Regions from separate parts of the Devosia sp. J20-27 genome, predicted to be linked through region 1. Evidence: predicted binding sites of a transcription regulator. Region 1 holds the regulator's gene; the other holds the start of a gene.

Region 1 (15,259 bases):
TTTTCGACGGCACCGAGCATACGTTTCTGATCTGATTGCAGCGAACGCGCAAAACAAATGGCCCGCTCGGGCGGGCCATTCTCACTTTCGAGGCTCAATAGCGGGCCTGCCCTCAGTTCCCCTCGCCCAGCCGGATCGCGCTCATGCCGCCCTTGCCCATGGCAACGGCACTCTGGCCACCCTTGAAGCCGTGCACGTAGCTCTTTGAGCCCACGAACGAGACGATCGGCTTGTAGGTGCGGAAGATGTCGTCACTGGCGGCGGTGTTCGAGAGATTGTCGAGGATGAAGCGCTTGCCCTCGACATGCACGGCAAGCACCGCGTGGTAAAGCTGGCGCCGCGTATCCTTGAGCACGATGAACTGCAACTGGTCCGGCGCAAAGCCGAGTTTGGCCAGCAGTTGCATCTTGGCGATGGCAAAGTCCTCGCAGTCACCGGCGCCGCGCGCGGCGCTCTGCGCCAGCGTCTGCCAGGTGTCGCCCTTGTCCGAGCGATAGGCGATGGTGCGGTTGACTTCACGATTGATCAGCTTGAGGGCCTCGACCTGCGGCAGGCGCCGCGCCCGCTCGGCCACGGCCGCCAGTCTCGTCCGGCGGCGCTCTTGCAAAACCCGTTGGCGCAGAAATCGCTCGCCGAGACAGCTGCGGGCTTCACCTTGCCCCACTGGGCGAAGGCCGGCAGTTTCCCGATCGGCACGACCACCGACTTGAACACATTATAGTTCGGCGCCACCGTGCGCACCGGCGCCGTCACTTCCATGCGCGGCATCAGCGAGGCGGTGGCAAAGGCGTCATAGCTCGGCCGCAGCTTCAGCGAGGCAACATCGAACCGCAGTTCGTTGCTGGGCTCACTCGAGGGCAGACCCAGATCGAAACGGGCTTCTGCCGCCGGCATGCCCGATATCATGCCAGCCAGCAACGCCGCGGCAGCCAGGACAGATTTGTTTGTTGTTTTGAGCATTCTGCTCTCCCTGTTACGAGAGAGCCTAGTTTTGAAATTCTAAGACTATGCCAACTGGCATGCTCTATTTGGCATTACTTAAATCGATCAAAAGCAATCCATTAAGCTTGCCAAACCCTAAATCACGCTCGCGCCGGCTCGGCGAAGTCCCTGCATACCGAATATTTACCCCGGCTGTTGCAGAACAGAACTGGAACATCTATACATCGTTCAGCCTTTGTTCCGATTCTGCTCACGGGGCCTGCCAAATGTTGACACGCAAACAGCACGAACTGCTCATGTTCATTCATGAGCGCATGAAGGAGGCGGGTATTCCGCCCTCCTTCGATGAAATGAAGGACGCGCTCGATCTGCGCTCCAAGTCCGGCATCCACCGGCTGATCACGGCGCTGGAGGAGCGCGGCTTCATCCGGCGGCTGCCCAACCGGGCCCGGGCCCTCGAAGTGGTGCGCCTGCCCGACTCGATGAACCCCTCGCTTGGCGGCCGCAAGGCGCGCTTCGAGCCGAGCGTCATCGATGGCAGCCTGGGCCGTGTCTCGGCGCCACCGCCACGCGCCGCCACGGCCATCTCCACTGCCTCGGAGGCGGGCCGTCCGGTCACCATTCCGGTCATGGGCCGCATCGCTGCCGGTACGCCCATCGAAGCCATCCAGAGCCACAGCCACACCATCACCGTGCCGCCCGAGATGCTGGGCTCCGGCGAGCATTTCGCGCTCGAAGTGCGCGGCAACTCGATGGTCGAAGCCGGCATTTTCGATGGCGATACGGTGCTCATCCGCAAGCAGGACAACGCCTCGACCGGCGAGATCATCGTCGCCCTCGTCGACGACGAGGAGGCCACGCTCAAGCGCCTGCGTCGCAAGGGTAATTCCGTGGCGCTCGAGGCCGCCAACCCGGCCTACGAAACGCGCATCTTCCCACCCGACCGGGTCAAGGTACAGGGCCGCCTCGTCGGCCTGCTGCGCAAGTACTGAGCACGCAACTCTGACCCTCCCCGTGGGTCGTCTCTGGGCCGGTGGACAGCACCGGCCCTTTTTTTGTGCCCGCCACGTGCCGATCCGGGTCGGATAGTGCCCCGAACCGCAGAAATGACTGAACCACCTTCCGGAAATGCTGGAGCTTGGCCGCACAAAAGGCCAAACAGGGGGCAACCGACGGGAGGAGCAGGTTTTGGCAGGCACGGCAGACTGGATCGCAATCGACTGGGGCACGTCCAACCTGCGGCTATGGGGGATCGACGCCAGCGGCGACATCGCCTTTGCACGCAGCTCCGATCAGGGCATGGGCAAGCTGACGCCCGGGCAATATCCGGATGTGCTCGCCGCGCTGCTGGACGGCGCGATTGATCCAGGCACTGAAATCGATGCACTGATCTGCGGCATGGCTGGCGCTCGCCAGGGCTGGCTCGAGGCCCCCTATCTCGATGCCCCCGCCGATCTTTCCACTTTGGCCGCACGCGGCGTCACCCCCGATCTGCCCGGCAAGCTGCGCGCCACGATCCTCCCCGGTGTCTGCCTCAGGCGCGAAGGCGCCGAGGACGTCATGCGCGGCGAGGAGACGCAACTGCTCGGTCTCTCCGCCCTTCAGCCCGGTTTCGAGGGCCTCGTGGTCATGCCCGGCACCCATTCCAAGTGGGCCACCCTCAGCGGCCACCGGCTGGAGCGTTTCTCCACCGCCATGACCGGCGAACTCTTCGAGGTGCTGCGCACCCACTCGGTGCTGCGGCACTCGCTGCAGGGTGAAGTCGAGGGGCCGGACCGCGACGCCGGCTTCGATGCCGGCCTTTCCCAAGGCCTCGACGCACCTGAGCGCCTGACCGCAACGCTCTTCAAGGTCCGCGCCGGCTCGCTGCTCTCGGGCCGCTCCGCCCCCTGGTGCGCCGGCTTCCTGTCGGGCCTGCTGATCGGCACCGAAATCGGCGGCCAGCGCGACTGGCTGACCGATGCCGAAATCCCGCTCGTCGGCAGCACCGGCCTGTGCCGGCTTTATGCGCGCGGCTTTGCCGTGCTAGGGGCCAGAACCCGCATCGTCGATGCGACCGACGCCACTCTCGCCGGGCTGAAGGCCGCCCGCGCTGCCTGAGGATACCATGCTCGAACACCGACACATCATCGCCATCCTGCGCGGCATCTCGCCCGCCGAAGTCACCGACGTCTGCGAGGCGCTGGTGGCTGCCGGCATCACCCTGATCGAGGTGCCGCTCAATTCCCCCGATCCGCTCAGTTCGATCGGCAGCGCCGCGAAACTCTTTGCCGGCCGCGCCGAGATCGGCGCCGGCACCGTGCTCAGCATCAAGGATGTCGACGCGGTCGCTGCCGCCGGCGGCACCTTCATCGTCTCGCCCGATACCTTCCCCGATGTCATCGTCCGCACGCGCGACAAGGGCCTCAGGAGCTATCCCGGCGTGTTCTCGCCGTCCGACGCCTTCTCCGCCCTGCGGGCCGGCGCCAATGGCCTGAAATTCTTCCCGGCAGAAGTGCTCGGCCCCAAGGGCATCAAGGCGATGAAGGCCGTGCTGCCGCCCGAGGTGCCGCTCTATGCCGTTGGCGGCGCCAACCCCGACAATTTCGCCGAGTATTTCGCTGCCGGTTGCGCCGGCTTCGGCCTCGGCACCTACATTTTTAAACCCGGCATGTCGGCCGCGGACGTGGCTGCCCGCGCCCGCACCGCCGTCGCCGCCTATGACGCAGGACAGACCAAATGAACCAGAAAGCCGAACTCTTCGTCGATAGCCGCTGCGAACTGGGCGAGGGGCCGTTCTGGAACCCGCTCGTTGGCAGGCTCTTCTGGTTCGATATTCTCAACCAGACCCTGCTCAGCGCCGGCCCCGACGGTCATCTGGTCGATCGCATCACCTTCAAGGACACGGCCGCCGCCGCTGCCGTGGTCGACGAAGACACCCTCGCCGTGGCCCAGTCGGGCGCCCTGCTCCGCTATTCGTTCTCGTCCGACAGCACCACCGTCATCGACACCATCGAGGCCGATGTCCCCGGCAACCGCACCAATGACAGCCGCATGGATCGCTCCGGCGGCTTCTGGATCGGCACCATGAATCGCCACGGTGGCGCCCACAAGACCGGTGCCGTCTATCAGTGGAAGGACGGCACCCTGACGCCGATCCTTGCCAATGTCGGCATTCCCAACTCCATCTGCTTTTCGCCCGACGGCAGCCGCGCCTATTTCACCGATGCCGGCGCCGTCATCCAGACCGCGCCGCTCGATCCGGCGACCGGCCTGCCCAATGGCCCGTGGACCGATCTGGTTGCCGGCGGCGCACCGGGCGGCGCCGATGGCTCGGTGGTCGATAGCGAGGGTTTCATCTGGAACGCCCGCTGGGGCGGCTCCTGCGTCGCCCGCTTTTCCCCCCAGGGCAAGCTCGACCGCATCATCGAGCTGCCGGTGCCCAACGTCACCTGCCCGGCCTTCGGCGGCGCCGACATGAAAACGCTTTATATCACCACCGCCCGTGAGAACCTCTCGCCCGAGCAGCTCGAGGCGTTCCCGCTGTCCGGCAGCGTCTTCGCCATCAATGTCGATGTGGCGGGCCTCACCGAGCCTTTCCTCAAGCTCTGAGAGCCCGGACAGGTTGTTCCCCGGCGCCGCCGCCTGCTGATCGGTGGCGCCGCGCATGAAACCCAGCGGCGTCAACGTGGCGACGCCCTCCAGGGCCGGCTGAGGCCGGTCTTGGCCGCGCGGACCTCGAAGCCGCTGCCGGTCCAGCGCAGCCAGTGTACGCCGCCCTGCTCCAGCGCATCCGCATCGATCACCGTCGGCGCCGCACAGACCGCCGGCGCGTCGCGTCGCGTGATCACCACGTCGGCGCTGCCGCAATCCTCGAAGAACCCTGACGGGTCGTTGATCAGCGCCAGACGAAAGCCCGCGGGACTGTCCACCAGGCATCCAACGCTGTCGCAGCGTCCCGCCCCGGTGGCGATCGGCTCGCCATAGGTCTCCTGCCACACGTCGACCGCAAAGCTCCCGGCCTTGCCGTCGACCAGTTGCAGCCCTGCCGCCGTGCGCACGGCCACCGCCCGCGTGGTGTCGGCCACCAGCACATCGGGCGGCCGGTCCAGCGCAAACAGCAGTACCGCCGGCAGCAGCAGCGCCGGTCCTGCCAGTTTCCACCACCGTGGCACCACCGCGAACCAGGCCAGCGCGACGAGGCCGAATGCCAGCGCCAGCGGGGTCAGCAGCGGGTGCAGGCTCAGCCCCGCACTCCACTCCGTGACCGTCCGGGCAATCCAGATCAACCCCTCCAGCAGCACCTGCAGCACCGAGAGGAACGGCCCTTCCCAGCCGAACGGCAGCAACAGCGCCGAGATCACAATGGCAGTCATGATCGGTGCGATCAGGATCAGCGCCATCAGGTTGGCGAGCAGCCCCAACGGCGCCGTCTGCTGGAAATGATAGGCCGAGAACAGCAGCGTCGCGAGACCGGCGATCAGGCTGGTCAGTGCCGTGCCGATTATGGCGCGTCGCACCCAGCCGAGGGCTCCACCTGCGGGTTCCCCGTCGCCGCTCGCCCATTCATAGCTGCCGATCAGCCCGACCACCGCTGCAAACGACAACTGGAAACTCGGCCGGAACACGCTGGCCGGATCGCTGACGATGATGATCAGCGCCGCGATGGCGACGTTGCGCATCGTCAGGGCGCGTCGGCCCGCCAGCACCGCTCCCAGCACCAGCGCGATCATCAGCGTCGAGCGAAAGGCCGGCACGTTGGCCGATCCGCCGGCCAGCAGCAGGTAGCCGAAGGCGGCGGCCAGCGCCACCACGGCAGCCACCTTCTTGATCGAGACGTAGCGCGATATGCCCGGCACCAGCACCAGCAGGTAGCGCATCACCGTCAGCACGCCGAGCGCCACCAGCGACAGGTGCAGCCCCGAGATCGAATAGATATGCGCCAGGCCTGAACTGGCCATCGCCTCGCGGGTGGCATCGGTGATCCGGCTCTGGTCGCCGATCATCATCGAGCGGGCAAGCCCATTGGCCTCGCCGCTGATCCGGGCATCGATGCGTTGACCAATCAATTGCCGCGCCGCGTCGACCAGTCGCTCGGGCCCGTCCGCCCCGCTCTGCACCACTTCGATGGCGCCCGTCGCGTTGCCATAGGCGCCGACGCCATCGAAATAGGAATGAAACTGCGTGTCATAGCCGCCGGGCACCACCGGCCCGGGCACCGGGTAAAAGCGGATCGGTCCGCGGATCACGTCGCCCGGCGCCAGATGCGGACCGCCCTTGATCACCACCCGGGCCCGCCGCATCGGCACGCCCCGCCCACCGGTAACCGGATGGACACCCGAGACCACCACACGGCGGCCGCTCTCGGCCTCGCTGATGATCTCGTCGACCCGCGCCTCGAACACGCCGTAGGCGGGCCGCGCCAGCATCGGCGTACCGAACAGCGCCCCGTGCAAGGGCAGCAGGCTCAACCCGCTCCAGAACGCCGCGCCAAGGACGAGCCCCTTGAAGGCCGCGGCGCGTGCCTGGGTGAGCAGCAGCGCCAAGGCCAGCAGCCCGGCCACAACCCATAGCGCTTCCGGCGCCACGGCGGCATCGCCCTGCAGAAAGACGATCATCCCGGCGATCACGGCAAACGGCAGCAGAACAAAGATGCGCCGCCCGTCCATGCCATCTGCTATCGTTGAAAGAGCGCTGATACCCTGACGCCGTGCAGCACGCACCGGCACCGATGGCGTGCGCGCATCGGTCGGTCGGATCTCCGGGCCTGCCAGTACGTCGGACATGGCGCTTGCCCCGCCCTTGCGCTTGCCGCCAACGATGCTTACACGTCGGGCAGCAAAACGCCACTTTTCCGAGGTTCCCGGTCGCTCATGGCCAAGCCAGTTGTCACCCGCTTCGCTCCCTCACCCACCGGCTACCTCCATATCGGCGGTGCCCGGACGGCCCTCTTCAACTGGGCCTTTGCCCGCCACACCGGCGGCAAGATGCTGCTGCGCATCGAGGACACCGACCGCGAGCGTTCGACGGAAGACGCCGTGCAGGCGATCTTCGAGGGTCTGAAGTGGCTCGGCGTGACCTGGGATGACGAACCCTTCATGCAGTTTTCGCGTGCCGAGCGCCATGCGCAGGTGGCGAACGAGCTGCTGGCGCGCGGCCAGGCCTATCACTGCTACTGCTCGCCCGAAGAACTGGCCGAGATGCGCGACAGTGCCCGCGCCGCCGGCAAGCCGCCCCGCTACAACGGCTACTGGCGCGACCGTGACCCGTCCGAAGCGCCTGCCGGCGTCGCCCCGGTCATCCGCATCAAGGCCCCGGAATCCGGCGAGATCGTTGTCCATGACCATGTCCAGGGCGACGTCGTGTTCAAGACCGAGAACCTCGATGATTTCATCATACTGCGGTCCGACGGCACGCCGACCTATATGCTTGCCGTGGTGGTCGACGACCACGACATGGGCGTCACGCACATCATCCGCGGCGACGATCATCTCACCAACGCCGCCCGCCAGATCATCATCTATAACGGCATGGGCTGGGATGTGCCGGAAATGGCGCATATCCCGCTGATCCATGGTCCCGACGGCGCCAAGCTCTCCAAGCGCCACGGCGCTCTCGGGGTCGAGGCGTACCGGCAGATGGGCTACCTGCCCGAGGCGCTGCGCAATTACTTGGCCCGCCTCGGCTGGAGCCATGGCGACGAGGAACTGTTCACCACCGAGCAGATGGTCGAGTGGTTCTCGCTCGACGCCCTCAACAAGGGCGCCGCGCGCTTCGATTTCGTCAAGCTCGAGAACGTCAACGGTCACTACATCCGCGGCGCCACGCCAGAGCGGCTCTACGAGGTCATGCTGGCGACCGCCATTGAACTCGACCGCACCTTCGACAGCGAAGGTCTGTCGCAGAACAAGGACACGGTGCTCGCCGCCCTGCCCGAACTGCAGCCACGCGCCAAGACCGTGCTCGAACTGATCGACCTGGCCCAGTTCATCTACGCTGTCCGGCCGATATCGGTCGACGCCGCCGCTGCGGCCCAGCTGACCCCGGACAGCCGCGCCAATATCGGTGCCCTGGTGACCATCCTGCAGGGCCTCGACGACTGGTCGGTTGCCGCCATCGACAAGGCCGCCCGCGCCTTTGCCGAAGACAAGGGACTGAAGCTTGGCAAGGTCGCCCAGCCGCTGCGCGCAGCGCTCACCGGCCGCACCATTTCGCCCGGCATTTTTGAGGTTATGGTGTTGATCGGACGCGAGGAATCACTGGCCCGACTGTCCGACCAGGCAGCCTGACCCGACCAGCCCATAAGGCTAGGTCAGCGCTGTTCACCCATGTGTTGCAGACTGCGACTAAAAGGGGTTACCTGATCCAGCCTGCCCACTATATCATCGGCTTGCCCGCATCGTTTCCTCCGCGGGCACATTCAGCCGCCAAGGAGAACTGCGCATGACCGACACCACGGCAAAACTGACTATTGGCGACGAGACTTTCGAGTTTCCGGTACTGTCGGGGTCTGTCGGACCGGACGTCATCGACATCCGGTCGCTCTACGCCAAGACGGGCATGTTCACCTACGATCCCGGCTTCACCTCGACAGCCGCCTGCGACAGTTCCATCACCTATATCGACGGCGATGCCGGGCAGTTGCTCTATCGCGGCTATCCGATCGATCAGCTCTCCGAAAAGAGCACCTACACCGAGGTCTGCTACCTGCTGCTCTACGGCGAACTGCCCAGCAAATCGCAGCTCAAGGAATTCGACCAGCTGGTGACGCGCCACACCATGGTGCACGAGCAGATGCACTACTTCTATCGCGGCTTCCGTCGCGACGCGCATCCCATGGCCATCATGACCGGTGTGGTCGGCGCCATGGCCGCCTTCTATCACGACAGCACCGACATCACCGATCCGCGGCAGCGCGAGATCGCCTCGATCCGCATGATCGCCAAGATGCCGACGATCGCTGCCATGGCCTACAAATATTCGGTGGGCCAGCCCTTCGTCTATCCGCGCAACGATCTCGATTACGCGTCCAATTTCCTGCACATGTGCTTCTCGGTTCCGGCCGAGAACTATGTGGTGAACCCGACCATCGCGCGGGCGATGGATCTGATCTTCACCCTGCATGCCGATCACGAACAGAACGCCTCGACGTCGACCGTCCGTCTGGCCGGCTCGTCCGACGCCAATCCGTTCGCCTGTATCGCGGCCGGCGTGGCCTGCCTCTGGGGCCCCGCACATGGCGGCGCCAACGAAGCTGCCCTGAACATGCTCAAGGAAATCGGCACCGTTGACCGCATTCCCGAGTTCGTGGCGCGCGCCAAGGACAAAAGCGATCCGTTCAAGCTCATGGGCTTCGGCCACCGCGTCTACAAGAACTTCGATCCGCGCGCCACGGTGATGCAGAAGACCGCCAAGGAGGTCCTCGACCTGCTCGGCGTGCAAAACAACCCGACCTTGCAGGTGGCCCAGGAGCTCGAGAAGATCGCGCTCGAGGATCAGTACTTCATCGACCGCAAGCTCTACCCCAATGTCGACTTCTACTCAGGCATCATCCTCGAAGCCATCGGCTTCCCGACGTCGATGTTCACCGTGCTGTTCTCGGTGGCGCGTACCGTCGGCTGGATTTCGCAGTGGAAGGAAATGATCGGCGACCCGCAGAAAAAAATCGGTCGCCCGCGCCAGCTCTATAACGGCGCGCCGGCCCGCGACTACAAGCCGGTCAGCGAGCGCTAGCGCTTGTAGTACCGCAGGATCCGCTCCGCCGGATCGACACGGGGCGCCTCTGGCGCCCCTTTTTCCATCAGCGCCCTGATCTCGGCGAACCCCGCCATCTGGCTGTCAGCGGCCGCGCTATCGTCCAGCAGCCGGCCAATCTCCTTGACGAGGGCCTGCGGGTTCGGTTCGACCTGGAGCACCTCGGGCACCAGTGTGCGATCCAGCAACGCGTTGGGCAGCGAGGCGTACTTCACCTTGTACTGCACCCAGCGCTTGGCCTGCCCCTTGTCGGCGACATAGGTCGTCGCCATCGGCACCCCCGCCAGGGCCAGTTCCAGCGTTACCGTCCCCGTCACCGCCGCTGCCGCGATCCCCGTCGCAAAGGCTGCGCTCTTGGCCGCCTCGCCGGTGATCACGTCGACCGGCGCGTCCCAGGTCGCCACCTCGTCTGCCACGCGCTGCCTGAGATTGCCCGGCGTCGGCAGCAGGAAACCTGTTACCCGCTCATGACCCCTGAGTTGTTCGGCCACGGCGCGCATCAGTGGCAGGTGGCGGCGCAACTCGCCTTCCCGACTTCCTGGCAGCAGCAGCACCGGTCCACTCTCCGGCACCTGTCGGCGCGCCAGATAGCGCTCCAGCGCCGGATGCCCGACATAGGTGGTTTCGGGACCACCAACCGACTTCATGAACATCGGCTCGAACGGCAGGACCGAAAGCACCTCGCGGAACTTCGGCGTCAGCTTCGCTGCCCGCTCCGGTTTCCATGCCCATACTGCCGGGGCCACATAGAGCACCACGGGGATGTCCGGCGCCGCCTTGTGCACCTGCCCGGCTACAATCGACGAAAACACTTGCGCATCGATCAGCACGGCGACGTCGGGCCGCGACGAGATGATCTTGCGCGCCACTGTGTGGGCCCGCCACAGCAGTTTCGGCAATCGGGGCAGCACATCGGCCCACCCCATCACCGAAAGCTCGTTCATATCGAATTCAGACTGCAGGCCTTTTTGTGTCAAAGCCTCGCCGCCGACCCCTGCCAGGTCGAGTTCCACCTGTGCCTGCAGCCGCTCGACCAGGTCGGCCCCGATCCGGTCGCCCGACGGCTCCCCCGCCAGAATGAAGAGTTTCAACGGGCTAGCCATTGGGCAAGCCAATGACGCTGACGCCCAGCCGGTCGGCCGTGGCCCTGATCTGCGATCGCTGGATCAGCAACGTCCCGCCAGCCTCGACCGCGATGGCACAAATCCCTGATTTATTTGCATTTTCTACTGTCTTCGGCCCGATCGCCGGCATGTCGATGAAGAGCGGCTGATCTGGCTTCGGACACTTCGCCAGCACCAGCGGCGACGCCTTGCCGTCCGCCACCAGCCCCCGCCAGCGCAGCCATCGCACCCGCCGCAGCAGCCCGTCTGTGCCGCCAACGTCTTCCGCGGCAATGGCTCGTTTCCCAGCTACGACAACAGCTTGCCCAAGGTCGAGAGACCCTGCCCGGCGCGCCAGCGCGAGCCCGTGCCGCGCCGTTTCGAGCACCAGCTCCGTCGGCGGCGGTCCGCCAATCAGTCCATCCGGCGCCAGCAGGTCCGGTGCAATTTCGTGCACCCCCATCGGCCGCGCCCCTGTCATCTCCTCGAGGCGCGCCACCAGGTCGGAAATGCTCGTATCGCCAAGCGATTGGCGTGCCGGCGCGCCACTGAAGTAGCTCGCCAGGCCTTCGCGCACCACGTCAGACAGGCTCACGCCGCCGGCCATGGTGAAGGCCGTCGCCCCGAACTCGCGGATCGCATCCACGGCCGTCTGCGGGCTGGTAAGGCTGAAGCGCACCGGCACATAGCCGGCAATCTCCCGGCGTCTGCCCAGGGTAAGGAGTTTGAGTTCAAACCCCTTTTTCCGGGCCGCAGCGATGACCTCGGGGACCAGCGCGCCGGTCCCGGCGATCAACGCCAGTCGCTCGGCCATCTATTCTTCGGCCTGGCCGTTACGCGGCAGGCAGAGCGGCCGGTCGCTGGCACTGGAGATGAAATTGACCACGTCCTGCACCAGCGGTTCGTTCTTGAACAGCAGTGCCGCGTCATCGACACGCTCGCGCAGCGTCCCCTCGCTGGAGAACACCATGCGGTAGGCCGCCCGCAGCGTATGGATCGACTCGCGGTCAAAGCCCCGCCGCTTCAGGCCGATCAGATTGAGCCCGGCCAGCCGGGCCCGGTTGCCCACCGCCATGCCATAGGGGATCACGTCGCCATCGATCATGCTCTGCGCACCGATGAAGGCATGGGCGCCGATCCGCACGAACTGGTGCACCGCGCACATGCCACCAAAGGCGACATAGTCTCCAATCACGGAGTGACCTGCCAGACCCACATAGTTCGCCAGCACCACGTTGTTACCGACAACGCAGTCATGCGCCACATGGGCCGACGCCATGATCAGACAGTTATTGCCCACCGAAGTGGTCATGTTCCCGCCGGCCGTGCCGGGATTGATGGTGACGTTTTCGCGGATGACGCAGTTGTCGCCGATCGTCAGCGTGCTCGGCTCGCCGCTATACTTGAGATCCTGGGGCTGGTGCCCGATGGACGAGAACGGAAAGATCCGCGTGCCTTTGCCGATAGTGGTGCGGCCCGCGACGGACACATGCGAAACCAGTTCAACCCCATCACCGAGTACGACGTCTTCGCCGACGACCGAATAGGGGCCGATCTTGACGTTCGCACCGAGCCGGGCGCCGGCACTGATGACGGCGGAGGGATGAACTTCCATGTGCCCCACGCTCATTCCTCCGGAACGATCATGGCGCCAACCTCGGCTTCGGCGATCAGCACACCGTCGACGCGGGCTTCGGCAGCATAACGCCCCACCGTACGGCGGCGATGGATCTTCTTGATATGGAATTCGATCTGGTCGCCCGGGCCCGCCGGCTTGCGGAACTTGGCCTTGTCGATCGTCAGCATGAGCACGATGCTCTTCTTGCCGTTGGCGATCGCATCATGCGCGATCACGATCGCCCCGGCCGTCTGCGCCATGGCCTCGATGATCAGCACACCTGGGAACACCGGCTTGCCGGGGAAGTGGCCCTGGAAGATCGGCTCATTATAAGAGACGTTCTTGATGCCGATCGCTGACTCGTCGCCATCGATATCGATGATGCGATCGATCATCAGGAAAGGATAGCGATGCGGCAGGCACTTCAGGATATCGCCAATCTCGAGCGCCGTCAGCGTCCGGTCCTGGGGTGGGCTGGCAACCGTATCCATCAACGCTGTTCTCCCTTGTTCATCAATCGCCGCAAAAACGCGGTCTCTCGCCAGTATTCTTTGATGTCGCGCGCCGGCGCGCCAAATAGTTTGCTGCCCGCGGGCCAGCTTTTCGAAACCCCTGCCCGTCCGTAGACAACTGAACCCGCGCCGATCGTCAAGTGCCCACCTGTGCCGGTTCCGCCTGCCATCAACACACCGTCCTCCAGTATGGTCGAGCCGGAGAGCCCGGTCTGCGCTGCGATCAGACAAAAACGGCCAATCTGGCAATTGTGGCCAATCTGCACGAGATTGTCGATCTTGGTTCCTTCTCCGATCACCGTATCGCCGAGGGCGCCACGATCGATCGTCGTGTTGGCACCGATCTCGACATTGTCCTGGACGATGACCCGGCCCAGTTGCGGGATCTTCCGGTTGGATCGGGCATGGTCAAGCCAGCCGAACCCCTCCGTGCCGATCCTCGCGCCGGGATGGACCACCACGTCGCTACCCAGATAGGCACAGTCGATGGTCACATTGCTGCCGATGATGCAGTTCCGGCCGAGTGTCACGCCGGCGCCGATGACCGAATTGGCGCCGATCACCGTGCCGCTGCCGATCTCGACGCCCGCCCCCAGCACCACATTGGGTTCCAGGAAAACGTCAGCCTCCAGCAGCGGCTCTGTTCCACCGACACGCCCGACCCCGCCACGCGTACTGGCCGGATAAAGGGCGTCGAGAATGTCGGCGAAGAGTTCGTGCGGATGATCGTCGACAATGGCAATGCTCGTCGCCGGCACGTCTTGCCTGAGCGCAGCGGAAACGATCACCACTCCGGCCGCCGTCGCCTTCAGGTCAGCCAGGTAGTTCTTGTGGGCCGCCAGCGCGACATGGCCCCTGCCGGCAACGGCAAGCTCCTCTGCCCCCTCGACCTCGAAATCCGCCGCCCGTGCATCTTCAACGGCAACCGAACGCGGCAGCACGCCCACAAGGGCCTGCAGCGCATAGGTCTTTGGGAAGGAGTGGAAGCGGGTATCGACCATCGTCGCAATTCAACAAAAAACAAACCGCGGTTCAACTACCGCGGTTTGTAATCTTGTTTCACGCCCGGAGCCTCCGGGCAAGCGTTCGTCTAGAGCAGCGACTGCAGGGTCAGCTGGAAGACCTGAGTACGGTCTGCCGTGGCCTTGCTGATCGCGTAGCCGACATCGCCACGCAGCGGACCGAACGGGCTGTCCCAGATCAGGGAGGCACCCACCGACGCCTTCAGCGGATTGTCGGTGCTGGCCGGATCCGCAGCAAGATTGCCGCCGACGCCACCGACATAGCCAGCATCAGCCCAAAGGGCGGCGCTCAGGCCGTAATTCTCAGGCAGAACCGGGATCGGGAATTCGACTTCAGCCGAACCACCGACGTACCAGGTTGACCCAATGGCTTCGCCAGTGGCAAGCCGCGGACCAATACCACGGTTCTCAAAGCCGCGAACGAAGGTCGGCCCGAGTTGATAGGCCTCCAGAGGATGCACGCCCGAACCACTGAAGTCGTTCAGCATACCGGCCGTAGCACGAAGGCTCGTCCGGATACCCGTATCCTGCAGCACCGGCAGATAGTAGCGCGCCTTGGCCTCAGTCTTCAGGTAGTTGTGGTCCCAGCCGACATACTGCTGCGTAAAGGTCGCATAGAGACCTTCGGTCGGCTTCTTCGGATCGTCCAGCCCGTCATAGGTCAGCGAGTAGCCGAGCCATGCCTTGTTCAGGGTCTGACCATCATTGACCAGATTGGAGTCATCAGGGTTGTTGTCGACAATCGACTTCAGTTCCAGGCCGGTGAACACGCCGAGCGACAGGTCACCGGTGACCGGTGCGCCGAAGCGGAGCTGCCCGCCATAGGCCGTCGAACCATAGAAGTTCGTCGCCGTCTCATCGACCGTGCGGTAGTAGAGATCGATGCCCGATGACACGCGGAGACCCATGAACCGGGGCTCGGTGAACGAGAAGTCGAAGGTCTTGCCACCACCCGTCGCGCCGATGGCGGCACGCAGATACTGGCCACGACCGAGGAAGTTCCGCTCGGTCAGCGACACTTCACCCAGGATACCATCGGCGGTCGAGTAACCGGCAGTGACGCCATAGTCGCCCGTGGACTGCTCCGTGACAGCGATGTTGATCACGACCTTGTCGGGAGCAGAACCCGGCTCGAGGCCGATATCGACGGTCTCGAAGAAGCCCAGAGCCTCGATATTGGTCTTGCCGCGCTGCACCATCGAGCGGTTGAAGGGGTCGCCTTCACCAAAGTCCAGCTCGCGACGGATGACGAAGTCGCGCGTCTTGTCGTTGCCGGTGATGTTGATGCGTTCGACATAGACCCGCGGCCCCTCGTCGACGAGGTAGGTG
Region 2 (15,259 bases), 920 kb from region 1:
CTTCATGTTCCAGCGCGGCGAAATCGGACAGGGCGCTGCGGCGGCCATGATGATCCTGGCCGCCCTCGCCGTGGTGCTCGTCCCCTACTCGCTCTATCTGGTCTGGCGTCGCCGCCGGGAGGCTGGTCATGGCTGATATCGCATATAACGCAAGCGCCACCGAGGATCGCGAAGCGGCCAATGCCCAGCGTCGGCGGCTGACCTCGCGGATCGTCATCTACGGCCTGCTCGGCCTGTTCTCGATCGTCTATGTCGTGCCGCTGCTGGTGGTGATCACCAACGCCTTCCGCTCGAACGCCGAAATCAGCGCCATGGGCCTGATCTCGCTGCCGCAGAGCTTCAGCTTCAGTGCCTGGCCGCAGGCCTGGAGCGACTTCTGCATCGGCGGCCAGTGCGACGGCGTGGCCCGCTATTTCTGGAACTCGGTGGGCATGGTCGTTCCCGCCACCATCATCTCGACCATGCTGGGAGCCATCAACGGCTACGTGCTGTCCAAGTGGAAATTCCCCGGCTCCGAGATCGTCTTCGGCTGTATGCTGCTGGGCGTGTTCATGCCCGGCCAGATCGCCCTGCTGCCGTGGGCCTTCCTGCTCGGCCAGCTGGGACTCTCCAACTCGGTCTACGGCCTTATCCTCGTGCATTGCATCCAGGGCCTGTCGTTCACCACCCTGTTCTTCCGCAATTACTACGTCGGCATCCCCGACGACCTGATCAAGGCGGCCCGCATCGACGGAGCCGGCTTCTGGCGCATCTTCTTCCGCATCATCGTGCCGCTGTCGCCCCCGATCATCATCGTGACGGTCATCTGGCAGTTCACCGGCATCTGGAACGAGTACCTGTTCGGCGTCGTGCTCAACTCGGGCTCCAACCAGCCGATCACGGCCGCTCTGGTCGCTCTGTCGATGAGCGGTACCACGGTGCGCACCTATGACGTGATGAGCGCTGCCGTGCTGATCGCCGCCCTCCCGCCGCTGCTCGTCTACTTTTTCGGCGGCAAATATTTCGTCCGGGGTCTCACCCAGGGCGCCATCAAGTAATCCGGAGCATATCAATGGCATCCCTCACCATCCGCAGCGCCCGGAAGAACTACGGCGCCGTCGAGGTCCTCAAGGGCGTCGATCTCGAGGCCGGTTCGGGCGAGTTCATCGCGCTGGTCGGACCGTCAGGTTGCGGCAAGTCCACCCTGCTGGCCATGATTGCCGGGCTCGAGAGCGTCACCGGCGGCGAGATCTGGATCGGCGACCGCATCGTCAACTCGGTGGCGCCAAAGGACCGTGACATCGCCATGGTGTTCCAGTCCTATGCGCTCTACCCCACCATGACGGTGCGCGAGAACATGGCCTTCGGCATGGAGAGCCGTGGCGTCCCCAAGGACGAGCAGAAGGCTGCTATTGCACGCGTGGCCGCGCTTCTGCAGATCGAGCCGCTGCTGCACAGGAAGCCCGGCCAGCTCTCGGGCGGCCAGCGCCAGCGTGTCGCCATGGGGCGTGCCCTCGTGCGCGACCCCAAGCTGTTCCTGTTCGACGAGCCGCTCTCCAACCTTGATGCCAAGCTGCGCGTCGACATGCGCACCGAAATCAAGAAGCTGCACCAGCGCGTCGGCAAGACCACAGTCTATGTCACGCATGACCAGATCGAAGCCATGACGCTGGCCTCGCGTATTGCGGTCATGCATCAGGGCAGCGTGCAGCAGTTCGACGAGCCGGACGTGATCTACAACCAGCCGGCAAATCTCTTCGTCGCCGGGTTCATGGGCTCGCCGTCGATGAACTTCATCCCGGCCGACATCACTTCTGTCGAGGGCAAACCGACGGTCGTCTTCCCGCTGCAGGGTGGCGTCAACGCCTCACTGCCGCTGCATGGCGCTCATATCGCGCGCGCCAAGCCGGGCAAGGTCATCCTCGGCATTCGCCCCGAGCATCTCAACCGCAAGGGCGTTGCCGACCGTCCGGGCACGGCTTTCCTCGATGCCCCGGTGGAAGTCGTCGAGCCGACCGGCGCCGAGACCATGGCTGTCCTCAAGTTCGGAGACAATGAGGTCGTCGGCCGCTTTTCTCCCGATACCGCCCCCAAGACCGGCGAGAACATGCCGCTCTCGGTGGATATGTCCCGCGCCTGTCTCTTTGACCCGCAGACCGAACGTCTGATCTAGGATTTTCTGAAATTTCTACTTTTGCGACTTATCCCAGCCTTGCCGGCCGTGTTGTTTTCGTCTCCGGCGGCGCCACGGGAATCGGTTCAGACATGGTCCGGGCCTTCGCTGCCAACGCGGCGAAAGTGGCCTTCATCGACATCCAGGACGCCGACGGCGCGGCTCTAGCCGAAGAGACCGGCGCGCTCTTCATCCATTGCGACGTGACCGATATCCCGGCTCTCAAGGCCTCGATCCAGACGGCGAGCCAGCAGCTCGGCCCGATCGGGGTGCTGGTCAACAATGCCGCCAATGACGATCGCCACCGCGCCGACGAGGTCACCGAAGAATACTGGGACCGTAACCAGGACATCAATCTCAAGCATCAGTTCTTCGCCGCACAGGCGGTGCGGCCGCAGATGCGCGAGCTGGGCGGCGGCTCGATCATCAACTTCTCGTCCATCGCCTGGCGTGGCGGCGGTGACTCGTTTCCATCCTACGCCACGGCCAAGGCGGCAGTGCTCGGCCTGACCCGTGCCCTCGGTCGCGACTTCGGCGCCGACTTCATCCGCGTCAATGCAATCGAACCCGGCGCGGTGGTCACCCCGCGGCAGATCCGTCTGTGGTACAAGAGTGAGGAAGCCGTTGAATCGGTGACTGCACGCCAGTCGCTGAAACGGCGCCTGCTGGGCGACGAGATCGCCCGGACCGCACTCTTCCTCGCTTCCGACGACAGCCGGATGATCACCAAGCAGGCTATCCGGGTCGACGGCGGCCTCATTTGACATGACGACACCAACCGAAAGGGCGGCGACCATATGAAACTCACGACCGGGCTCAACCCCTATGGCCTCACCTACTATCTCGGCCTGCAGGCCATGGGCACGCCACGTGCCAATCCATCGGGCGGCGCAGGGCTCGAGGGCTTCATCGCGCTGACGCAGGAACTCGGCGGCAAGGCCATCGAGCTCTGGGAGGGCTGGTTCAAGGAGATGTCCGACGACGAACTGGCCGCCCTCAAGGCCCGGCTCGACGGGCTGGGCTGGAAGCGGGTGCTGAGTTCGGGCCTGCAGCATTGCGACATGGACCTGCTGCTCCGTTGCGCCAAGGCGCTGGATGCGACCTATGTCCGCCTGGCGATGACGCCGATCCTTTGCGGCGACCGCGCCGCTGCCGGCCAGAAATGGTACGAGCTGCAGGCCAGCGTGCGGGACAAGCTCGGGCAATATGCACCGATGGCCGAGGCGGCCGGCGTCGTCCTGCTGATCGAGAACCATCAGGATTTCACCAGTCACGAACTGGTCGGTTTCTGCGACGAATTCGGTCCTTCAGTGCGGATTGTCTTCGACATGGCCAACACCTTTCCGGTGGCGGAGTCGCCGCTCGATTTCACCCGGGTGGTGGCGCCCTATGTCCGGCATTGCCACGCCAAGGACTATCGCGTGCAGTTCACCGATGATGGCTTCCGTCTCTGCCGCTGCCCGTCGGGCGATGGCGCCGTGCCGTTCAAGGAAATGTTCGAGATCCTGGGCGAGCACAACGAAGAGATGACGGCATGTATCGAGATCGGCGCGCTGGAAGCCCGGCACGTCAAATTGCTAACTCCCGAATGGTGGCACGGCTATGCGCCCAAGCCCGCCGAGGAGCTCGCCGCCTGTCTGCTGGCCGCCCAGCGCAACAGGTTCGCCGAGGGCGAAGACTGGCGCACGCCTTGGGAGCGCAACGCCGATGAAGAACTCGTGGAATACGAACTTGGGCAGTACCGGCGTTCCGCCGCGAACCTCAAGTCGCTTGGTTTGATGTAATTAGTGGAGGCCGTTTTGGCTAAAGATCTTTCCGGAAAAATCGCATTCGTCTCCGGCTCCGGCCGTGGCCTTGGGAACGTCATGGCACGCAAGCTTGCGGCCAAGGGCGCCGACGTCATCGTTCATGACCTCGCCTGGGACGCGACAGGCAAATATGGCGAGGCCTCCAATCTCGGCGACGTCATCAAACAGATCGAAGGTCTGGGTGTGCGTTCCATGGGCGTCACCGGCAATATCGGCGACCGTGATGCCGTGGCCAAGATGCGCGAAGAAATCGAGGGCAAGTTCGGCCAGGTCGACATCCTGGTGAACTGCGCCGGCGGCGATATCGGTGCCTCGGGCAACAAGCCCGAGCCCAACAATATCCTCGGCATCACCTACGAAGACCTGATGACGCTGACCAACAACAACCTGATCGGCACCATGCTGATGACGCAGGCCTTCGTGCCGCAGATGGTCGAACGCCAGAGCGGCATCGTCGTCAACATTGCCTCGGTCGCGGCCCATATCGGCGTCAGCCATGGCGGCATCTACGCGACCCTCAAGGCCGCGGTCACCCACTACACCCGTTGCCTCGCCGATGAAGTGCGCGAGTTCGGTGTGCGCGTGAATGCCGTCAGCCCCGGCCCCGCCAAGACCGCCCGCTTCCAGGCGACGCGAACAGTTGATCCGGACAAGATGAACTCCAACAAGGCCTCGTTCAACCGCTACGCCGAGCCCGAGGAAATCGCCGATGGCGTGGTCTTCCTCTGTTCGCCGGAAGCACGGTTCATCCATGGTCAGCTCCTCCGCGTCGACGGCGGCCTGCAGCTCTACGCCGGCTGAGCCGGACCAGACGGTCTGAACGCCAAAACGTCCGGGGCTCCCCCGGACGTTTTGCTTTCCGGGAGAGAAAGTGCAGAACCGGCGCGTTCAGGCTTGTGCAGGACGCCTGCGTCCCGCACTGTCCCGACCGGCTTGTTTCCCGAGGCAATATGTTCGAACGCGACTATCTGAGCCCCGGCCGATCCGCCGCCATCGGCGAGAACGGCATGGCGGCGACGTCCCACCCGCTGGCGACACTGGCAGCGATCAATATACTCCGTGCCGGCGGCAACGCCATGGATGCGGCGCTGGCCGCGGTCGCGGTGCAGTGCGTCGTCGAGCCGGCCATGACCGGTATCGGTGGCGACTGCTTTGCGATTGTTGCTCCCAATGGCAAGTCGCCGCGCGCTTTCAACGGCTCCGGCTGGGCGCCCGCAGGCGGCTCGACCGATGCGCTCCGCGCCTCCGGTCTGACGACCATTCCGGAGGACTCGCCGCATGCCGTCACCGTGCCGGGAGCCGTCGACGCCTGGTGCCAGCTGGCTGAGGCCTACGGCACCCAGGACCTCGGCAAGCTGCTGCAGCCGGCCATTGCCATCGCGGCGAACGGCTTCCGGGTCACCGGCCGCGTTGCTCGCGACTGGGCTCAGTTCCAGGCGCGGGTACGCAAGCATGCTCCCGCCGCCGCACAGTTCCTCCCCGGTGACGCGCCACCCAGAACCGGTGATCTGTTTCGCAATCCGGCGCTGGCCGAAACTCTTGGCGCCATCGCTCGCAGCGGCCGCAAGGCCTTCTACGAGGGGGCGGTGGCCGACGAAATAGTGGCAACGCTGCGCGAGCTCGGCGGCACCCATGTGGCCGACGACTTCGCCGTCTACAAGGGTTCTCATACCGATCCAATTGCAGCCCGCTTCCATGGTCACGACGTGCTGGAATGCCCACCCAACGGCCAGGGCCTCGCTGCCCTGATCATTGCCCGCATCCTCGACGGCTTCGACCTCACCGATGGCGCCATCAGCGAGGCCGATCGCGTGCACCTGCTCGCCGAGGCGAGCAAGGCTGCCTACAAGGTGCGTGACCTGCTGATTGCCGATCCGACGCACATGACGCGAAGCGTCGACGACATTCTCGGCGATGATTTCATCGCTTCGCTCCGCGCCCCGATCAGCCTCGAGCGCGCACTGCCCGAAACGACTTGGGACGGCCCGATCCATCGCGACACCGTCTATCTCACCGTCGTCGATCGGGACCGCAACTGCGTCTCGCTGATCAACTCGATCTTTGCCAGCTTCGGCAGCGGTATCTACGCTCCCAGATCAGGTGTGCTGCTGCAGAACCGCGGCAGCGGATTTTCGCTGACTGCCAGGCACCCCAACGAACTGGCGCCGCGCAAGCGCCCGTTGCACACCATCATCCCCGGACTGCTGATGCAGGACGGTGTGCCGGTCATGCCGTTTGGCGTCATGGGCGGGCAGTTCCAGGCCGTCGGCCATGCCCACTTCCTGACCCATGTGCTCGACCGTGGCTACGACCCGCAGCGCGCCAATGAAGCGCCGCGCAGCTTTGCCTTTGGCGGCAAGCTGACGCTGGAGCCGGGCTTTGGCGAGGCAGTGCGTGCCGACCTCGAAGGGCGCGGCCATCGCACAACCTGGAGCGCCGATCCGATCGGCGGTTGCCAGGCCATCTATATCGATCATGCGCGCGGCGTCCTTATCGGTGGCTCGGACCATCGCAAGGATGGTCTGGCGCTCGGCTACTGAGGACAACGTGGATATCATCACGCAATACGCCCCGTGGGTTCTGGGCATGGCGGTCACCGGCGTGCTGGCGGGTTTCGTCGCCGGCCTGCTTGGCGTCGGCGGCGGCATCATCATCGTGCCGGTGCTCGACCTGGTACTCGGCTCGTTTGGAGTCGATCCGTCGATCCGCATGAAGATCGCCGTGGCCACATCGCTGGCCACCATCATCCTGACGTCGATCAGTTCGGCGCGCTCGCACTACAAGAAGGGCGCCATCGACTTCGACATCCTCAAGACCTGGGGACCGCTGATCTTTGCCGGCGTCATCATCGGCACGCTGATCGCCGGATCGGTCGATGGACGCGTGCTCTCGCTGGTCTTTGCAATCGTCGCGCTGCTGGTTGCCGCCAACATGATCTTCCGCGCCAATGCCCATGCCTTGATGGATCGCTTTCCCAATCTGGCGGTGAAGGGCGGCCTGGGGCTTCTCGTCGGCATCATCTCGGCCATGATGGGCATCGGCGGCGGTACCCTCAGCGTCCCCATCCTGACGGCCTTCGGCACCGATATCCGCAGGGCCGTCGCGACCGGCGCGGCCATCGGCTTCGTCATCGCCATCCCCGCCACCATTGGCTATGTCATCGCCGGCTGGAACGCCGACGGCCTGCCACCCGGGTCGCTGGGCTATGTGAACCTGCTCGCCTTCATCTGCATCGTGCCGCTCTCCATGCTGGCGGCGCCTTGGGGTGCGAGGACCGCGCACAGCATCGACCGCAAGTACCTCGCCTACGGCTTCGGCTTCTTCCTCATCGCTACGTCCATCAAGATGTTCTGGAGTTTGTTGGGCTAGCGGAGAAGTGGCAGTCGGGTCCCCTCCCCCTTGAGGGGAGGGAAGGTCGACTGATAGTTCAGCGCCCCACCCTTACCGCCCCACCCCATCCACCAGCCTTGCGGCCAGCTTCAGATCGGCCTCGAAACGCTCCAGTTCGACGGCAGCCATGTCGCGATCCGGCAGCCGCAGCAGATAGGACGGGTGCACCGTCACCACCAGCATGGCGCCGTCCTCGAGTTCGATCGGCGCGCCGCGCAGCGAGGAGATGGTGGCGGCCCTGCCCAGCACGCCCCGAACTGCGGTGGCACCCATCGCCACGATCACTTTGGGACGGACGTGGCTGCGCTCCAGATCGAGCCAGAACCGACAGGCCTCGATCTCGCCGGCGTCTGGCTTGTTGTGGATGCGCCGCTTGCCGCGCGGGGTGAACTTGAAATGTTTGACTGCATTGGTGACGTAGACCTCGCGGCGGGCAAAGCCGATCTTCTTCATGGCCCGGTCGAACACCTGTCCGGCAGGACCGACGAACGGCCTTCCCGAAAGATCTTCCTGATCGCCCGGCTGTTCGCCGACAATCATGACTGCGGCATGGGCCGGACCCTCGCCGAAGACGGTCTGGGTGGCGTGCTCGTGCAGTGGACAACGGGTGCAGGCCTGCGCTGCGGCGCGGGCATCCTCGAGCGAGTTGATTTGGGAGGCGGCATCGACATCGGCACCCTGCCGCTCGGTCTGCCGCAGGTGACGGGCCGGCGGCTGACTGGCCATGCGCTCGATCATCTCACCCTCCCGGTCGCGTGCGGTGCGGATCAGTTCGGGAATGAGTTCGGCCTCAGGCAGGTTGCGCCAGTACTTGACCGGCATTTCCGACTTCATCATCGAGACCTTGAGCCGCGCCGGATTGAAGATGGACGCGAAATAGGTACGCCAGACGTCCTCCAGCGCATCGTCGGCCGGCACGTCAGCCCGGCTGCCGCCCGGACCGAAGGCGAGCGTCTGACCGTCCCAAAAGGCGCTGCTATAGGGCGTGACGATGGCCCAGTTCATGCCGGTAAACCGTCGGGCAAAGAACGGCGCAGCGCGCTCCAGCACATAATGCTCGGGTTCGAACCAGGCGGCGAACCGCTCCCGTCCACCCTCGGGCGCGAGGCTCCGGAAGCGGATAAAGGCCTTCATCTTGTGCGTATCGCGCCGCACCGCCGACGCCCGGCGTTCCAGCCGGCCGATGTCGGGATCAGACCGCTGTTCCATGAGGTGCCGGTCCTTCTGCAGCCGCCACAGCACGCGGTAGAGCAGCGCGAAGCGGTCCGGGTCGCTGTGGCAGATGACGGCCTCGGCCAGTTCGACAAACGCCCGCGGCACCGTACCCACCGCCCGCCCCGTCGGCTCGGGTGTCTCGTCGTCGGCTGCAAACAGGTCATATGCCGCGCCGGGGTCTGCCCAGGTGACCGCCTCGGGCGGGGTGCCAGAAAGCAGCAAGCTGCGCGCCGCAGTGCGCCACTCGTCGAAATCATTGCGCGACCTGAGGTGAATCGCAGGCATCAGAAGAGGCTGAGCTGCGTCGGTGGAGGCGTCAGCCTGGCGCGAAGGTGCTGGTCGTCGAGCGTCTTGCCCGGGGTCCAGTCCGCTGCACAGATGAACGGCCGCACCTTGTCGATCGAGGCGGCGAGCCGCGCCACATCATCAAGCCGCAACCGGTGGTGCCGCCGCGTTGCGATGATGCGGTCCACGCCACGCACCCCCAGCCCCGGAATGCGCAACAGCAAGTGCCGACTGGCGCGGTTGACGTCGACCGGGAACTGCTCGCGGTGCCGGATGGCCCAGGCAAGCTTGGGGTCGAGTGCCAGATCGAGCTGTCCGTCGGTGCCTCCCGAGACGATTTCGGCGACGTCAAACTGGTAGAAGCGGATCAGCCAGTCGGCCTGATAGAGCCGGTGTTCACGCAGCAGTGGCGGCGGCGCCAGGGGCAGCTTCGAACTGGCATCCGGGATCGGCGAGAAGGCCGAGTAGTAGACCCGCTTGAGACCGTAGCCGGCATAGAGCGCGGCGCTGCGATTGAGAACAATGGCATCTGTCGCCGCATCCGCACCGACAATCATCTGGGTCGACTGGCCGGCCGGCGCGATCCGGCTGGGCCGGCGCTTGCCATTCGCCAGCTTCCCGTCGGGGCGGCTCTCTTCACGGCGTGACGTGATATGGGCCATGGCAGTACGAATTTCGCTAGGCTTTTTCTCCGGCGCCAATGCGCCGAGCGACATGTCGGTCGGCAGTTCGATATTAGTGGACAGCCGGTCCGCATACCGGCCCGCTTCGGCTAGCAGATCCGGCGAGGCGTTGGGAATGACCTTGAGGTGGATATAGGCGCGAAAGCCGTGCACCTCCCTGAGCGTCCGCGCCACCCGCACCATTTCTTCCATGGTGTAGTCAGGCGACCGGATGATGCCTGAGGAGAGAAACAGTCCCTCGATATAGTTGCGCTTGTAGAAGTCGAGCGTCAGCCCCACCACCTCTTCCACTGCAAAGCGGGCCCGCGGCACGTTGGAAGACGAGCGGTTTACGCAATAGGCGCAGTCATAGACGCAGAAATTGGTCAGCAGTATCTTGAGCAGCGAGATGCAGCGTCCGTCGGGCGCGTAGGAATGGCAGATACCGGAGCCCTCGGTAGAGCCGATGCCGCCTGATTCGAGACTGTTGCGTTTCTCCGTCCCCGAGGAGGCGCAGGAGGCATCGTATTTGGCGGCGTCCGACAGGATCGCGAGTTTACGTTTGAGGCTGAGCTGGACCATTTGTTCGCTTTCTGTTCTCACAATAGCGTCGGCTCCGCCAATGTCAGCTAACAAATGTTGGCCTCCCGATAATCGTGACTGGTCAGAGATCCAGCGCGAGCCGCGCGCGTGGTTCGTGATTGGCGAACAATCTGTCGGGCACTGCACTCTGCCCTATGTCCTGTCGATGCCCTATGTTGGGGCACGCAATTCATGGAGGCCGACATGGCACTCGAACTCAAGGGCATTCACCACCTGACGGCGATCACCGCCAAGGCGAAGGAGAACCTCGCCTTCTACACGCAGACGCTCGGCATGCGGCTGATCAAGAAGACGGTCAACCAGGACGACACCTCGGCCTACCATCTGTTCTACGGCGATGGCATCGCTTCTCCCGGCGCCGACCTGACGTTCTTCGACTGGCCGACGACGCCGGAACGCCGCGGCACGCATGCAATCAGCCGCACCGGGCTGCGGGTCGGATCGGAAGACGATCTCGACTGGTGGAAGCAGCATCTGGCCAAGTCGGGCGTCACGTCGAGCAATATCAAGGAGCGCGCCGGACATGCGTCGCTCGACTTCGAGGATTTCGAGGGCCAGCGCTTTCGTCTGGTCGCCGACCCTGCAGTCGGCGCCAGGCATCCATGGGAACAAAGCCCCGTCCCCGCCGACCGGCAGATCGTTGGTCTGGGTCCGATCACCCTGTCGGTGCCGGACCTTGCCCGGACGGCCGCGGTGCTCGAGAAGGTGATGAACATGCGCGAGGTGCGCACCTATCCCGCCCGTGAAAAGCATGGCGCCATCCACGTCTTCGAAATGGGGGCTGGCGGCGCCGCAGCCGAACTGCATGTGGAAGTAAACCCCGACTTGCCGGCGGCCCGGCAGGGCGCCGGCGGCGTCCACCACGTCGCCTTCCGCACACCGGACAAGCAGGAATTCGACGAGTGGGTCAAGCGCGTCGGCACGTTCGGCGTGCCCTCGAGCGGCGAGGTCGAGCGCTACTATTTCACCTCGCTCTATTTCCGCGAGCCCAACGGCATCCTCTTTGAAATCGCCACCGATGGCCCTGGCTTTGCCGTCGACGAACCTCTCGAAACCCTGGGCGAACGCCTGGCCCTGCCGCCCTTCCTTGAAGGCAAGCGGGCACAGATCGAAGCAGGGCTGAAGCCACTCAAGTAAGCTTCAAATGCGCGGCAACTGCATGGTGGGGATCTACTGTCCGCCTCTTGCTCCACTTGGGCAATCTGCGTAGATTCCCCGAGCCCGGGGGCGGGACCTAAGGTGAAACAGTTTGAGGATAGCAAAATGTCCAAATCCAGATCCCCTGGCTCGCGCCGGCTCGTGATCGCCCTGGCAGGTCTGTTGACCGCTGGTGCTGTTGCTGCAGCAACCGTCGCAACAACCAATGCCAATGACATCGTCAGTGGCGTCGATCACTTCGTGACCTGCTTCGACTTCATGATCAACGATCAGGCCAGTCACAAGCGCAACTGCCAGCCCAATCGCGTCAGCGTGGAGTTCAAGTCGCTCTCGACCCCGGTGACGGGTCCGGCGGCGGTCGTGACGCCGTCAAGCTATACGCCTCCCAGCTAGAGCAAGACGATACCCGGCTACCGGATGCAATCAGCCCGGATACCGACATATGCGCAACCCGCCGAACTCACACGGCGGGTTGTCTTCATTTGTTGTGTGCTGCTTTGCGGCATCACTTTGCGTTTGGCAGCCTATCTCGTCAGCCACCCAGGCAGCACACTCTCCGCCTTCATCTATGCTCACTGTGTCTGGGACTGCGCATCCTATTCCAGCATCATCGAGCGCGGTTACGACCCGGAGATAGGCCTCTATGGTCAGCCGGCGCGCTCTAACTGGGCTTTCTTTCCGCTCTACCCTCTCCTGGCCTCGGTTCCCGTCAGGCTGTTCGGCCTGTCTCCCGCAGCGGCCGGCTTTCTGGTGTCAAACGCGCTCATCGGTGCGGCAGCGTTTCTGGCGCGCGGCTTTTTTCACTCAAAGACGGCCTACGGCTTTTTCGTAGTTACCCTTTTGATCGGGCCGTTCTCGGTCTTGTTTTCGTCCCTCTACACCGAAAGTCTCTTCATCCTGCTGACCGTGCTCGCCCTGCGGGCCTTGCGCCGGTCGAGCTATCTGCAAGCGGGAATATGGGTGGCCCTGTTATCGGCCACGCGGGTGACTGGCGTACTGATGGTTTTCGGCATGCTGGCGCAGGTGATCAGCGAGCATCGGGGATCAGGCGGCAGCTGGTCTGCCCTGCCCCGCCGAATTCTTGGTGACAGCAGACTTGTCCTTGCCTTCCTGATCGCCCCGCTTGGCCTCTTCGCCTACATGGCCTTTCTGTACGTCCACACCGGCGATGCCTTGGCCTTCTCACATATCCAGCGCAGTTGGGGGCGCGGTTTCGACCTGCCTTTGGCGGCCATCGGAAACGCCTTCGCGGGCGGCTGGCGGCTTGAGTACAATTCCTTGCTGCAGCAGAGCTGGGCCATTGCTGGCATCATTGGCCTGGCATTGAGCGCCATCCTCGCCGTGCGCGGGCGTTATGCCGAGGCGGTGTTCTGCGCGCTCTGCCTGCTGGTCTCCCTGAGCAGCGGCATCGGCTCGATGGTCCGGTTCACGGCCGGCCTGGTGCCGCTGGGGATGATCGCCTCCGAGCTGCTGACAAGGTGGCGGTGGCTGGCCTGGACAGCGCTCGCAGCTGCAATCGCTCTCGACGCCATCATTTCCATCGGCTGGTTCAACAAGTCCATGTTCGTGATGTGATGCAGGTCTGGCGTCTCATCCTGATCGGCCTCATCGCTGCCTTCGAGGTCGGCGTCCTGGTGCTCATCTTCAACCCCGATGTCTCCGATCGCTATCGCGCGTTCTTCATTGATCGGACCACCGATTGCTGGCCGGAGACCGTAAGCGGCGAAATCACGCCGGGAGAGCCAGTTTCGTTCCTCATGACCGACGTCGAGGAGACGGACGCAGAAGTGGAGAGCGCGGCCAGCAATCTGCTGGTCTGTGGCTGGTTGCCTGCTGACGAGAACGGCACCTGGTCCGAAGGCCCGGAATCGCGCCTGCTGCTGCAATTGCCGGCAGAAGCGAGCGGGGACGTGGAGCTCAAGCTCGAGCTGTTGCCCTTTACCGCACCGGACCACCCGCTTCAGCGGGTCAGGATTCTGGCCAACGATGTCGAAGCCGCCGATCTCGAGCTGACGGAGGCCTCTCCCGCTACTCTGACCCTCGCCATCCCGGAAACCGCTATCGGGAGCGACGGTCGCCTGGAGCTGGCCTTCATGATGTCGGACGTCGTGTCGCTTCGCGACCTCGGTCTGTCGCCGGACCGCCGCAAGCTGGGCATCCGGCTGCTCTCACTTGCACTGCATCTGGAAAACCAGGCGAGCGCGGACCCATGGCGATGGGTCCGCGCCCAAGGAGGACGCCAGCGGGGGGCGGGTTAAGGTGACGACCTCCTTTGCTGTGGAGGAGTGGCACTGAACGACAGTGTCAGTCCTCAATCAGGGAGATCGTCAGTTGCAGTTGCGGCTGCCTTCCGGGGCGCTGCAGAGGGGCTCGCCCGAGACAATCCGTGCCGAGTCGATCAGCTGCATGAACTCGGCGCGGTAGCCGTTCTCGTCGCTGCCGCGGGCGCCCTGCGCCAAAGTCCGGATCTCGGCGTAGCTCATGTCGCCATAGTTCGAGCCCTTGAGCTTCTGGGCAAAGGCGGCAACCGCCGCAGCCCAGCGCGCATCGACCGAGGCCTGCTCCAGACTGTCGACCGCGAGCGACTTGGTGATCGGCGTTTCGATCAGTTGCGAAACATCGCCATCGGGGGCCTTGTAGCGCATCTTGAGAAAGCCGATCTCGTCGGCCGGCAGCACCGCGGCGGCCGGCGTGTCCGTGCCATAACGCAGCGGATCATTGAGCTCGGCGTCTGACCCGACCGGCGTGATCTCGTAGATCGCCGTGACGGTATGCCCGGCACCGATCTCGCCGGCATCGACCCTGTCATTGTTGAAATCCTCGCGGTTCAGCGCGCGGGTCTCGTAGCCGATCAGCCGGTACTCGGAGATGACGGCCGGATTGAACTCGACCTGAATCTTGACGTCCTTGGCGATGGTTTCCAGCGTCCCGCCCATCTCCCGGACCAGCACCTTCTGCGCTTCCTTGAAGCTGTCGATATAGCTGGCATTGCCATTGCCGTTCTGAGCCAGTGCCTGCATCGTGTCGTCGCCCAGATTGCCCTGGCCGAACCCCAGCACCGACAGATAAATGCCGCTGTCGCGCTTGGACTTGATGTAGGTCTTGAGATCCTCCGGATCGTCGATGCCGACATTGAAGTCACCATCTGTGGCGAGGATCACCCGATTGATGCCGCCATCGACCTTGTTCTGTTCGGCCAGCCGGTAGGCCAGCTCGATGCCCTCCGCACCAGCCGTGGACCCACTCGCCGAGAGGTTTTCCAGTGCCGACAGGATTTTGGCCTTGTCACCGGCACTGGTGGGCGGCAGCACCACGCCGGCCGAGCCGGCATAGGCGACGATCGATACCGTGTCGTTGCCCGACAGCTGGTCGACCAGCAGACCGAAGGCGCGCTTGAGCAGCGGCAGCTTGTCGGCATCATTCATCGAGCCGGACGTATCGAGCAGGAAGACCAGATTGCTTGGCTTGTCCTCTGCCACAGGCGGCTCGTAGCCCTTGATGCCGATCTGCAGCAGTTGCGTCCTGGCATTCCACGGCGTCGGGTAGATCTGCATGGTCGCCTTGAACGGCGTCCCGGCTGTCTCGGGCACCGGATAGTCATAGGAGAAATAGTTGATCATCTCCTCGATCCGCACCGCATCGGGCTCGGGCATCCAGCCGGCACTCAGCGCCCGCCGGACGTAGGAATAGGAGGCCGTGTCGACATCGATCGAGAAGGTCGAGACCGGCTCGTCCGTGACGATCTTCACCGGCGATTCCTTGAACCCGGAGAACTCGTCGCCGGAGGGTTGCGTGGGTGTGACGGACAGCGGTTCCTGGGCAGGGGCAGGCATACCGACTGCTGCATCCAGAGCACCGGAGGCGTAGCCGTTGGGCGCCGACTCCAGCGCCTGGGTATTGGCAGCGCGACCCAGCGCCGTCGGCGCAGCCGACTTCTGTGCCATGACAGGGGCCGGCGCAATCTCGGTTTCAACGGCAGGCGCCTC

Evidence for each region. Region 1 encodes LexA, which represses DNA repair genes until DNA is damaged. Its sites were predicted from a motif close to TGTTCNNNNTGTGTTCNG; they were not measured.
Region 2: AC0L4C_RS09640 (putative DNA modification/repair radical SAM protein) is a predicted target of LexA. The motif match lies at 10,096-10,113, and genes of this name have one in related genera.

What each region holds. Positions count from the first base shown of each region.
Region 1 is NZ_CM147875.1:2,874,933-2,890,191, reverse strand. It holds gene AC0L4C_RS14285 (calcium-binding protein) at 1-35, shown strand, start outside; gene AC0L4C_RS14280 (transglutaminase-like cysteine peptidase) at 113-574, opposite strand; gene AC0L4C_RS14275 (hypothetical protein) at 526-960, opposite strand; gene lexA (transcriptional repressor LexA) at 1,209-1,934, shown strand; gene AC0L4C_RS14265 (2-dehydro-3-deoxygalactonokinase) at 2,131-3,042, shown strand; gene AC0L4C_RS14260 (2-dehydro-3-deoxy-6-phosphogalactonate aldolase) at 3,050-3,664, shown strand; gene AC0L4C_RS14255 (SMP-30/gluconolactonase/LRE family protein) at 3,661-4,533, shown strand; gene AC0L4C_RS14250 (ComEC/Rec2 family competence protein) at 4,605-6,707, opposite strand; gene gltX (glutamate--tRNA ligase) at 6,795-8,210, shown strand; gene gltA (citrate synthase) at 8,365-9,654, shown strand; gene AC0L4C_RS14235 (lipid-A-disaccharide synthase) at 9,651-10,766, opposite strand; gene lpxI (UDP-2,3-diacylglucosamine diphosphatase LpxI domain-containing protein) at 10,771-11,592, opposite strand; gene lpxA (acyl-ACP--UDP-N-acetylglucosamine O-acyltransferase) at 11,593-12,393, opposite strand; gene fabZ (3-hydroxyacyl-ACP dehydratase FabZ) at 12,405-12,887, opposite strand; gene lpxD (UDP-3-O-(3-hydroxymyristoyl)glucosamine N-acyltransferase) at 12,887-13,909, opposite strand; gene bamA (outer membrane protein assembly factor BamA) at 13,999-15,259, opposite strand, start outside.
Region 2 is NZ_CM147875.1:1,958,146-1,973,404, reverse strand. It holds gene AC0L4C_RS09685 (carbohydrate ABC transporter permease) at 1-136, shown strand, start outside; gene AC0L4C_RS09680 (carbohydrate ABC transporter permease) at 129-1,037, shown strand; gene AC0L4C_RS09675 (ABC transporter ATP-binding protein) at 1,052-2,152, shown strand; gene AC0L4C_RS09670 (SDR family NAD(P)-dependent oxidoreductase) at 2,164-2,916, shown strand; gene AC0L4C_RS09665 (sugar phosphate isomerase/epimerase family protein) at 2,950-3,936, shown strand; gene AC0L4C_RS09660 (SDR family NAD(P)-dependent oxidoreductase) at 3,940-4,761, shown strand; gene AC0L4C_RS09655 (gamma-glutamyltransferase family protein) at 4,911-6,500, shown strand; gene AC0L4C_RS09650 (sulfite exporter TauE/SafE family protein) at 6,508-7,329, shown strand; gene AC0L4C_RS09645 (UdgX family uracil-DNA binding protein) at 7,402-8,850, opposite strand; gene AC0L4C_RS09640 (putative DNA modification/repair radical SAM protein) at 8,850-10,094, opposite strand; gene AC0L4C_RS09635 (ring-cleaving dioxygenase) at 10,299-11,252, shown strand; gene AC0L4C_RS09630 (hypothetical protein) at 11,379-11,666, shown strand; gene AC0L4C_RS09625 (hypothetical protein) at 11,691-12,848, shown strand; gene AC0L4C_RS09620 (hypothetical protein) at 12,845-13,531, shown strand; gene AC0L4C_RS09615 (vWA domain-containing protein) at 13,601-15,259, opposite strand, start outside.